Regions from separate parts of the Tepidimonas taiwanensis genome, predicted to be linked through region 2. Evidence: predicted binding sites of a transcription regulator. Region 2 holds the regulator's gene; the other holds the start of a gene.
The links. Region 2 encodes sigma-54, which starts transcription at its own class of promoters, with help from an activator protein. Its sites were predicted from a motif close to TGGCANGNAANCTGCTTT; they were not measured.
Positions count from the first base shown of each region.

Region 1 (4,763 bases), 1.0 Mb from region 2:
GTGGCGCTGGCTCTCGCCCGACGAGATCGCGGCGCTGCACGCCGCGGGCGTCAGAGCGGATCGACCAGAAACGCGCTGACGGCGGCGAGCAGCGCCGCGGGTTGGTCGGGGTGCGGGCTGGGGTATTCGTGTTCGCGCACGTATGGGATGGGATCGTAAGCGTTGGTACCACATCGCTACCGTCCCGGGCCCCTCGTGGAGGAACACGAGGTGGCGCGCGCCGCCCGAGGGGGGCGGTTATGCTTACGCCTCATGCGTTTGTTGTTGGGATCGTTCTGGCGCGCCGTGGCCTATTGCCTGCACCCGCGGGTGATGGCGCTGTCGCTGCTGCCGCTCGTGCTGCTGGTGGCGGGCGCGTTCGCGCTCGGCTACCTGTTCTGGGACCAGGCGGTCGACGCCGTGCTCGCGTGGCTGCAGAGCTGGTCGCTGGTCGAGTTCGTGCTCGGGTGGCTGGAGAGCGTCGGGCTGGGCGGGTTGCGCGCGGTCGTGGCGCCGTTGCTGGTGCTCGTCTTCGTCACACCGCTCATCGTCGTGCTGTCGCTGCTGGCCGTGGCGCTGCTGATGACGCCGGCGATGGTCGATCTGGTCGCAGCGCGCCGGTTTCCGGACCTCCAGCGCCGCCGCGGCGGCGGTTTCTGGGGCGGTGTGGCGTGGTCGCTGTGGTCGACCGTGCTTGCGCTGCTGATGCTGCTGGTGTCGCTGCCGTTCTGGCTGATCCCGCCGCTGGTGCTGGTGCTACCGGCGCTGATCTGGGGCTGGCTCACGTACCGCGTCTACACCTACGATGCGCTGGCCGAACACGCGACGGTGCAGGAGCGCCGCGCGCTCGTCGCGCGCCACCGAGGGCCGCTGCTGGCGATGGGCGTGCTCATCGGGCTGCTGAGCGCCGCGCCCAGCGTGCTGTGGGCGTCCGGCGCGATGTTCATCGCCCTGGCGCCGCTGCTCGTGCCGCTGGCGATCTGGGTATACGCGCTCATTTTTGCGTTTGCGTCGCTGTGGTACGCGCACTACCTGCTGCAGGCGCTGGACGAGGCACGGCGGGCCGACGCGGTATCGCCCGCAAGCGCGCTGAGCGGCACCCCGGTGCCGGGCCCGGCCACCGCACCGTCTGCGCCGTCCGCGCCCGCTGCCGACACCGTCATCGACGTCGACGCCCGACCGTTGCCTCCCGCTGGATCATGACCACCCCACACACGCGCCCTTCCCGCTTCGGCCTCATCGTCATCGGCGACGAGATCCTCTCCGGCAAGCGCCAGGACAAGCACCTGACCAAAGTCATCGAGCTGCTGGCGGCGCGCGGGTTGCGCCTGCACTGGGCGCGCTACGTCGGCGACGACCGCGACGGCATCACCGACGTGCTGCGGCAGGCGTTCGCCAGCGCCGATGTGGTGTTTGCCACCGGCGGTATCGGCGCGACCCCGGACGACCACACGCGCCAGGCCGCGGCGGCGGCCTTGGGTGTGGAGGCTGTGCTGCACCCGGAGGCGAAGGCCCTGATCGAGCAGCGCATGCGCGAGGTCGCGGCCGAGCAGGGCGTGCCGTTCGAACCCGACCGTCCCGACAACGTGCACCGGCTCAACATGGGGGTCTTTCCGCGGGGGGCGCGCATCATCCCGAACCCGTACAACCGCATCCCGGGCTTTTCGTGCGACGGCCCTGGGGGCGGCACGGTGCACTTCGTGCCGGGGTTTCCGGTCATGGCCTGGCCGATGATCGAGTGGGTGCTCGACACCCACTACCGCGACCGTTTCGGCGCCGACGCGCAGCAGGAGCGTTCGGTGATCGTTTTCGGCGGCATCGAGGCGACCCTGACGCCGCTGATGGAGCGCATCGAGGCCGAGCACCCGGGGGTCAAGGTGTTCAGCCTGCCCAGTGTCGACCACCCCGAGTACGGCCGGCACATCGAACTCGGCGTCAAAGGGGCCGCCGACGCGGTGGGCGCGGCGTATGATGCGCTGCTGACCGGCCTGCGGGCGATGTCGGTGCGGCTGGGCCCCGAATTGGTGCGCAGCGGCGATGCATCAAAACAGGGCATGACGCACCAAAACGGTTCATCGTGATCGTGGACGGTTACGTTGTCGTGCTGACCGGTGTTGGCACGAAAACTGCTTGGACTTGCTGACCCTTTTTCGTCCCCCGTTATCTCTGCAGGAGCACACTGATGGCCAAGACCGTCGCCGACGTGATGAACATGGTCAAGGAAAACGACGTCAAGTTCGTCGATTTCCGCTTCACCGACACCCGTGGCAAGGAGCAGCACGTGACCGTGCCGATCTCCGCCTTCAGCGAGGACAAGTTCACGTCGGGCCACGCGTTCGACGGCTCGTCGATCGCGGGCTGGAAGGGCATCGAAGCCTCCGACATGCTGCTGATGCCGGACCCCAACACCGCCAACATCGACCCGTTCTTCGAAGAGACCACGCTGTTCCTGCAGTGTGACGTGATCGAGCCGAGCGACGGCAAGGCCTACGACCGCGACCCGCGCTCGATCGCCAAGCGTGCCGAGGCGTATCTGAAGGCCTCGGGCCTGGGCGACACCGCCTACTTCGGCCCGGAACCCGAGTTTTTCCTGTTCGACGGTGTGCGCTGGAGCACCAACCCGGGCAACTGCTTCTACGAGATCGAGGAGTACGAGGCCCCCTGGAACACCGGCACCAAGTTCGAGAATGGCAACCGCGGCCACCGTCCGCGCACCAAGGGCGGCTACTTCCCCGTCCCGCCGGTGGACAGCACGCACGACATGCGCGCCGAGATGGTGCTGATCCTCGAGTCGTTGGGCATTCCCGTGGAAGTGTTCCACCACGAGGTGGCGGGCGCAGGCCAGTGCGAGATCGGCACGAAGTTCAGCACGCTGGTGGAGCGCGCGGACTGGACGCAAACGCTCAAGTACGTCATCTGGAACGTGGCCAACAGTTACGGCAAGACGGCGACCTTCATGCCCAAGCCTTATCACGGCGACAACGGCAGCGGCATGCACGTGCACCAGTCGGTCTGGAAGGACGGCAAGAACCTGTTCGCCGGTGACGGCTATGCGGGGCTGAGCGATTTCGCGCTGTACTACATCGGCGGCATCATCAAGCACGCCCGCGCGCTCAACGCCATCACCAACCCGACGACCAACAGCTACAAGCGCCTGGTGCCGCACTTCGAGGCCCCGGTCAAGCTGGCGTACTCGGCCAAGAACCGCTCGGCGTCGATCCGCATTCCGTACGTCGCGAACCCGAAGGCCCGCCGCGTCGAGGCGCGCTTCCCGGACCCGATGGCCAACCCGTACCTGTGCTTTGCCGCGCTCCTGATGGCGGGGCTGGACGGCGTCGAGAACAAAATCCACCCGGGCGAGGCGGCGACCAAGGACCTGTACCACCTGCCGCCGGAAGAGGACAAGCTGGTGCCCACCGTGTGCCACAGCCTCGACCAGGCGCTGGAGTACCTGGACAAGGACCGCGCGTTCCTGACCAAGGGCGGCGTCTTCACCGACTCCATGCTCGACGCCTACATCGAACTCAAGATGCAGGAAGTCACGCGTGCGCGCGTCGAGGTCACCCCGACCGAGTACGACATGTACTTCAGTTTGTGATGGGGATGGCCGCCCCGATGGGGGCGGCTTTCTGTCACCCCGGGGGCGGCCACGTGCCGCCCCTTGCGTTTTGAACGATACTGTGGCGTCGTGTGTCCTAACGGTGCATGAAAATGACGGGTTCAGACAATCTATCAGGGATGACCAAAGCGGCCATCGGTGCGATGGCAGTCGCGATGTGGCTTGCAAGCGACGTTGTCGGGGTTGCGGTTGCGCAAGGCAGCACCATTTGGCGCTGCGGCAACGAATACACCAACAGCCCTGGCCCCAATCCGGCCGCGCGCGGCTGCCGCGAGGTGCAGGGCGGCAACCTGACGGTGGTGGAGGGGACGCGCCCCGCGGCGACGGCCGGCGCCAAGGACGGCGGGGCGCGCAACGGTGCGGGCGAGGCGGGCGGTGGCTCCGCCGGCGGCGCGCGCAGTGCGAGCGAGCGTGTGGATCCGGACCAGCAGCGCCAGCGCGACGCCGAGGCGCGCCGCATCCTGGAGCAGGAGCTGCGCCGCGCGCAGGAGCGGCTCGAACAGGCGCGCGCCGATTACGCCGATGGCAAGCCGCCGCGCCTGGCCAACGAGCGCACCGACTCTCCGCGCTACCAGGCGCGCGTGGAGGAGCTGCGCACCCGTGTCGAGCGTGCCGAGGCGGACGTCGCCGCGATCCGCCGCGAAATGGCGCGGCTCGACGGCTCGCGCTGACGCCCCGATGCCGACCACACGCGCAAGACGCGGTGGGGAGGTGGGGGCGGCGGGGTCGGCCTACGCCGCACTGGACCTGCTCGCCACCCTCGTGGCCGTCATCGACGACGACGGCCGCATCCAGTATGCCAACCACGCGCTGGAGGATGCGATCGGCCTGTCGCGCCGCACGCTGGCCGGGGTGCCGCTGGCGGAATGGATCACGCAGCCGGAGCTGCTGCACAACGCGCTCGCGGGCGCGCGCGGTCACGAGTACGCGGTGATCCGCTACGACACGCACCTCAAGCGCCTGATGCGCGCTCCGCTACCGGTGCACCTGGTGCTGGCGAGCACCGAGGCGGCGGACCGCCGCATCGTCGAGATGCTGCCGCTGGAGCAGCAGGCGCGGCTGGAGCGCGAAGAGCGGCTGCTCGAGCAGGCGCAGGCCAACAAAGAGCTGATCCGCAACCTTGCGCACGAGATCAAAAACCCACTCGGCGGCATCCGCGGGGCGG
Region 1 is NZ_CP083911.1:1,622,245-1,627,007, reverse strand. It holds gene LCC91_RS07525 (16S rRNA pseudouridine(516) synthase) at 1-79, shown strand, start outside; gene LCC91_RS07520 (EI24 domain-containing protein) at 253-1,182, shown strand; gene LCC91_RS07515 (competence/damage-inducible protein A) at 1,179-2,060, shown strand; gene glnA (type I glutamate--ammonia ligase) at 2,162-3,577, shown strand; gene LCC91_RS07505 (hypothetical protein) at 3,718-4,269, shown strand; gene glnL (nitrogen regulation protein NR(II)) at 4,277-4,763, shown strand, end outside.
Region 1: a site for sigma-54 is predicted at 2,095-2,112, ahead of glnA (type I glutamate--ammonia ligase). Genes of this name have one in related genera too.

Region 2 (4,763 bases):
CGCGCGCGGGCAGCCCGGTGCCGAGGGGGGCACAGGGCGCGTGCGCGCGACGCTGACGCCGCGCGGCGCCGACCCTGCGGCCACCCAGCCATCCCCCGCCAATGTCCCGCCGCCGGCGCTCGCCCCGAGCGAGCGGCTGGAGCGGCGGCCATGACGGCCGCCGCCGCGGCCGCCTGCTTGCGCGCCGAGGGGCTGCACAAGCGCTACGGCCGACGCACTGTCGTGCACGACGTCTCGCTGCAGGTCCGCGGCGGCGAGGTGGTCGGGCTGCTCGGCCCCAACGGCGCGGGCAAGACGACCTCCTTCTACATGATCGTCGGTCTGGTGCGCGCCGACGCGGGCCGGCTGTGGATCGACGGACAGCGCGCCGAGCACCTGCCGATCCACCGCCGCGCGCGGCTGGGGCTGGGGTATCTGCCGCAGGAGGCGTCGATTTTTCGCAAGCTGACGGTGGCGCAGAACGTGCGCGCCGTGCTGGAGCTGCAGCGCGACGCCGCCGGCCGCCCGCTGCCCGAAGCGGTGCTGCGCGAACGGCTCGATGCGCTGCTGGCCGAGCTGCACGTGGACCACCTGCGCGACGCGCCGGCGCCAGCGCTCTCTGGCGGCGAGCGGCGGCGGGTCGAGATCGCGCGCGCGCTCGCCGCGCAGCCGCGCTACATTCTGCTGGACGAGCCGTTCGCGGGCATCGACCCGATCGCGGTCATCGAGATCCAGCGCATCATCGGTTATCTCAAGGGCCGCGGCATCGGCGTGCTCATCACCGATCACAACGTGCGCGAGACGCTGGGCATCTGTGACCAGGCGGTCATCATCAGCGAGGGCCGCGTGCTCGCGCACGGCACCCCCGCCGAGATCGTCGACGACGCTGACGTGCGGCGCGTGTACCTGGGCGAACACTTCCGGCTGTAGCGGCGATGAAGGCGGGACTCGCGCTGCGCGTCACGCAGCATCTCACGTTGACGCCCCAGTTGCAGCAGTCGATCCGGCTGCTGCAGCTGTCCACGCTCGAGGTCACGCAGGAAGTCGAGCAGATGCTCGCCGACAACCCCTTTCTCGAGCGGGCGGAGGACGACGACGCGGAGACACCGCCCGCCGCCCCGGCGGACGAGGAGCGCGACGGCGCGACGGCCCCGGTGGACGACGCCGATCCCCCGGACACTGCGGCGGTGTGGGACGAGGCCGGGCCCCGGTCGGGCGTGGAGGCCGACTGGCCCGCGCGGCTGGACGAGGACGCGGGCGGCTGGAGTGCCGACGAGTCGCCCGGAGCCGACGGTCCGGACTGGTCGTGGGAAGGCCCCGGGCTGGACCGCGACGGCCGCGACCTCGACGACGAGAACCGTCCGGCAGCCAGCGAACTGGCCAGCGCGCACGAGCGGCTGCAGGACCACCTGCACCGGCAGGCGCTGGCGCTGCACCTAAGCGACGAGGAGCGCGCGGCGCTGTACTTCCTGATCGAATCGCTGGACGACGACGGCTACCTGACGGAGCCGCTGGAGGCGTTGAGCGACGCGTTCTGGCGGCAGTGCCACCCCGACGATGCGCCGCCGGACCCCGATGCGCGCGATGAAGTGCTGGCGCTGCTGCGCCGCGCGCTCGGGTGGCTGCAGGCGATGGAGCCCGCGGGCGTCGGGGCGCGCGACCTGGGCGAATGCCTGCGGCTGCAGATCGGCGAGCTGCCCAACACGCCGGCGGCGCGCGCCGCGCTGGCGCTGTGCGCCCAGCCGCTGGAGTGGATCGCGCGGCGCGACACGCGGCGGCTCGCCCAGGCCACCGGCCTGGGCGAAGCCGATGTGCGCGCCGGGCTCGCGGTGCTCACGCGCCTCGAGCCCAAACCCGGGCGGCGGTTTGCCGATGCCGAGCGGCAGATCGTCGTGCCGGACGTGATCGTCACCGTGCGCGCGGGTGTGTGCGACGTGCAGCTCAACCCCGCGGTGCTGCCGCGCCTGCGCGTGACCGACGTGTACGCGCAGGCGCTGCGCGGCCAGCGCCACGGTGACCTGCAGCAGCGGCTGCAGGAGGCGCGCTGGTTCATCAAAAACCTGCAGCAGCGCTTCGACACCATCCTGCGCGTGGCGCAGGCGATCGTCGAGCGCCAGCGCAACTTCTTCCTGCATGGCGCGGTGGGCATGCGCCCGCTGGTGCTGCGCGACATCGCCGAGGCACTGGGGCTGCACGAGTCGACCATCAGCCGCGTCACCACCGCCAAGTACATGGCCACGCCGTTTGGCACGTACGAGTTCAAATATTTTTTCGGCTCGGGGCTGGCCACCGACGCGGGTGGCAACGCCTCCAGCACCGCGGTGCGGGCGCTGATCAAGCAGCTCATCGCCGCCGAGGATCCGCGCCAGCCCCTGAGCGACGGGCGCATCGCCGAGTTGCTCAAGGAGCAGGGCATCGAGTGCGCGCGCCGCACCGTGGCCAAGTACCGCGAGTCGCTGCGCATCCCGACCGCCAGCCTGCGCAAATCCCTCTGACCCCCCACCCCTTCCGATGTCCACGCTCGACCTGTTTCTGCCCTGCGCAGGGGGCTGCGCCCCCTTTCTGGCCGACGAGGTGGCCGCCCTCACCGGCCAGCCGATGGACGCGCTGCGGGTGGGGCGAGCGGGCGTGGCGCTGCGCGGTGACTGGGACACGGTGCTGCGCCTGAACCTGCACAGCCGCATCGCGCAGCGCGTGCTCATCCGGCTGTGGGAAGGCCCCTACCGCCGCGAGGACGACATCTACGCCGCTGCGGCCGCCGTCGCGTGGGAGGATTGGTTCACCCCCCGGCAGACGATCAAGGTCGAGGTCACCGCCCAGCGCAGCCCGCTGCGCAGCCTACACTTCGCGGGCCTGCGCGTGAAGGACGCGGTGTGCGACCGGTTGCGAGAGCGGCGCGGGGCGCGGCCGAGCGTGGACACCGCCCAGCCCGACGTGCGGCTGTACGTGCACCTGACGGCCGAGACGCTGACGCTGGCGCTGGACACCAGTGGCGAGCCGCTGTTCAAGCGCGGCTGGCGCATCGACAAAGGCGACGCGCCGCTGAAGGAGACACTGGCCGCGGCGGTGATCGCGGCCACCGGCTGGACCGGCGTCGACGCCGACGGCGCGCCGGTGCCACTTGTCGACCCCTGTTGTGGCAGCGGCACGCTGGTCATCGAAGCGGCGCAGATCGCGCTGCGGCACGCCCCCGGGCGGCAGCGGCGCTTTGCGTTCGAGCGGCTGCTGCCGCACGATCCGGCTCGCTGGGCCGCGCTGCGCGACGCTGCCCGCGCCGCCGAGCGTCCGTGGCCCGCGGGCGCAGCGGCGATCGCATACGGCAGCGACGTGTCGTTCCGCATGGTCGATTTCGCGCGGCGCAACGCGGAGCGCGCCGGGGTCGGCGCAGCGGTGGCGTTTCGCGGCGGCGACGCACTGCAGCGGCTGCCACCGACCGACCGGCCGGGTATCCTGCTGCTCAACCCGCCGTATGGCGAACGGATCGAAGCCGCGGGAGTCGCCGGCGGCTTGGGGGCCGATGCGTTTTACGAGCGCCTGGCCGCGCACTGGAAGACCCACTTCGGCGGCTGGACCGCGTGGGTGCTGACGCCGGACCGCGACCTGCCGCGACGCCTGCGCCTGCAAGCGAGCCGCCGCATCCCGCTTTACAACGGCCCCATCGAGTGCCGGCTGCTGCGTTTCGACCTGCAGGCCCGAAATGGTAGCTCTGATAATTGAGCCGCTGGTCGGGTGTCCGGGTTGTCTTTTTGCAACTTTGCGCGAAACGCTTGTCACTTTGTGATAAAGTACTGGTTGAGCCGTTCGCGCGGCTCCCCGCTTTTCCTCCCTGAGCGGGTGCCTTTGTGTGTGACAGCAAAAGGCTTGCAGCCCCGGCCCTTTAGGTCGGGGCTCTTTTTTTGCCGGGTCGCGCCACCGCGCCCCGACGGGGGTCAAACCCGCTCCAGCACCACCGCGATGCCCTGGCCGACGCCGATGCACATCGTGCACAGCGCGTAGCGGCCACCGGTGCGGTGCAGCTGATTGACGGCGGTCGTGGCCAGCCGTGCGCCGGACGCGCCCAGCGGGTGCCCGAGCGCGATGGCGCCGCCGTTGGGATTGACGCGCGGGTCGTCGTCGGCCAGCCCCAGTTGCCGCAGGACCGCCAGCCCCTGCGCGGCGAAGGCCTCGTTGAGCTCGATGACATCCATCTGATCGAGCGTGAGGCCCGTGAGCGCGAGCACCTTGCGCGTCGCCGGCGCGGGGCCGATGCCCATGATGCGCGGCGGCACTCCGGCCACGGCCATACCCACCACGCGCGCGCGCGGCGTCAGGCCGTGGCGCGCCGCCGCCGCCTCGCTGGTCAGGATCAGCGCACACGCGCCGTCGTTGACGCCGCTGGCGTTGCCGGCGGTGACGGTGCCGTCCGGGCGCACGACGCCTTTGAGCTTGGCCAGCGCCTCCATCGTCGTCTCGCGTGGGTGCTCATCGCGGTCGACGACCACCGGGTCCCCCTTTTTCTGCGGGATCGTCACGGGGACGATCTCCTGCGCGAAAAAGCCGGCACGCTGCGCCGCCAGCGCCTTGCGCTGCGAGGCCAGCGCCATGCGGTCCTGATCCTCGCGGCTGATGCCGAACTCGGCGGCAACGTTTTCGGCGGTCTCCGGCATCGAGTCGACGCCATACAACGCCTGCATGCGCGGGTTGACGAAGCGCCAGCCGATCGTCGTGTCGTACACCGCGTTGCTGCGCGCAAACGCCGTCTCGGCCTTGGGCATCACGAACGGCGCGCGGCTCATGCTCTCGAC
Region 2 is NZ_CP083911.1:2,630,144-2,634,906, reverse strand. It holds gene lptA (lipopolysaccharide transport periplasmic protein LptA) at 1-154, shown strand, start outside; gene lptB (LPS export ABC transporter ATP-binding protein) at 151-909, shown strand; gene rpoN (RNA polymerase factor sigma-54) at 915-2,474, shown strand; gene LCC91_RS12415 (THUMP domain-containing class I SAM-dependent RNA methyltransferase) at 2,491-3,696, shown strand; gene pcaF (3-oxoadipyl-CoA thiolase) at 3,909-4,763, opposite strand, start outside.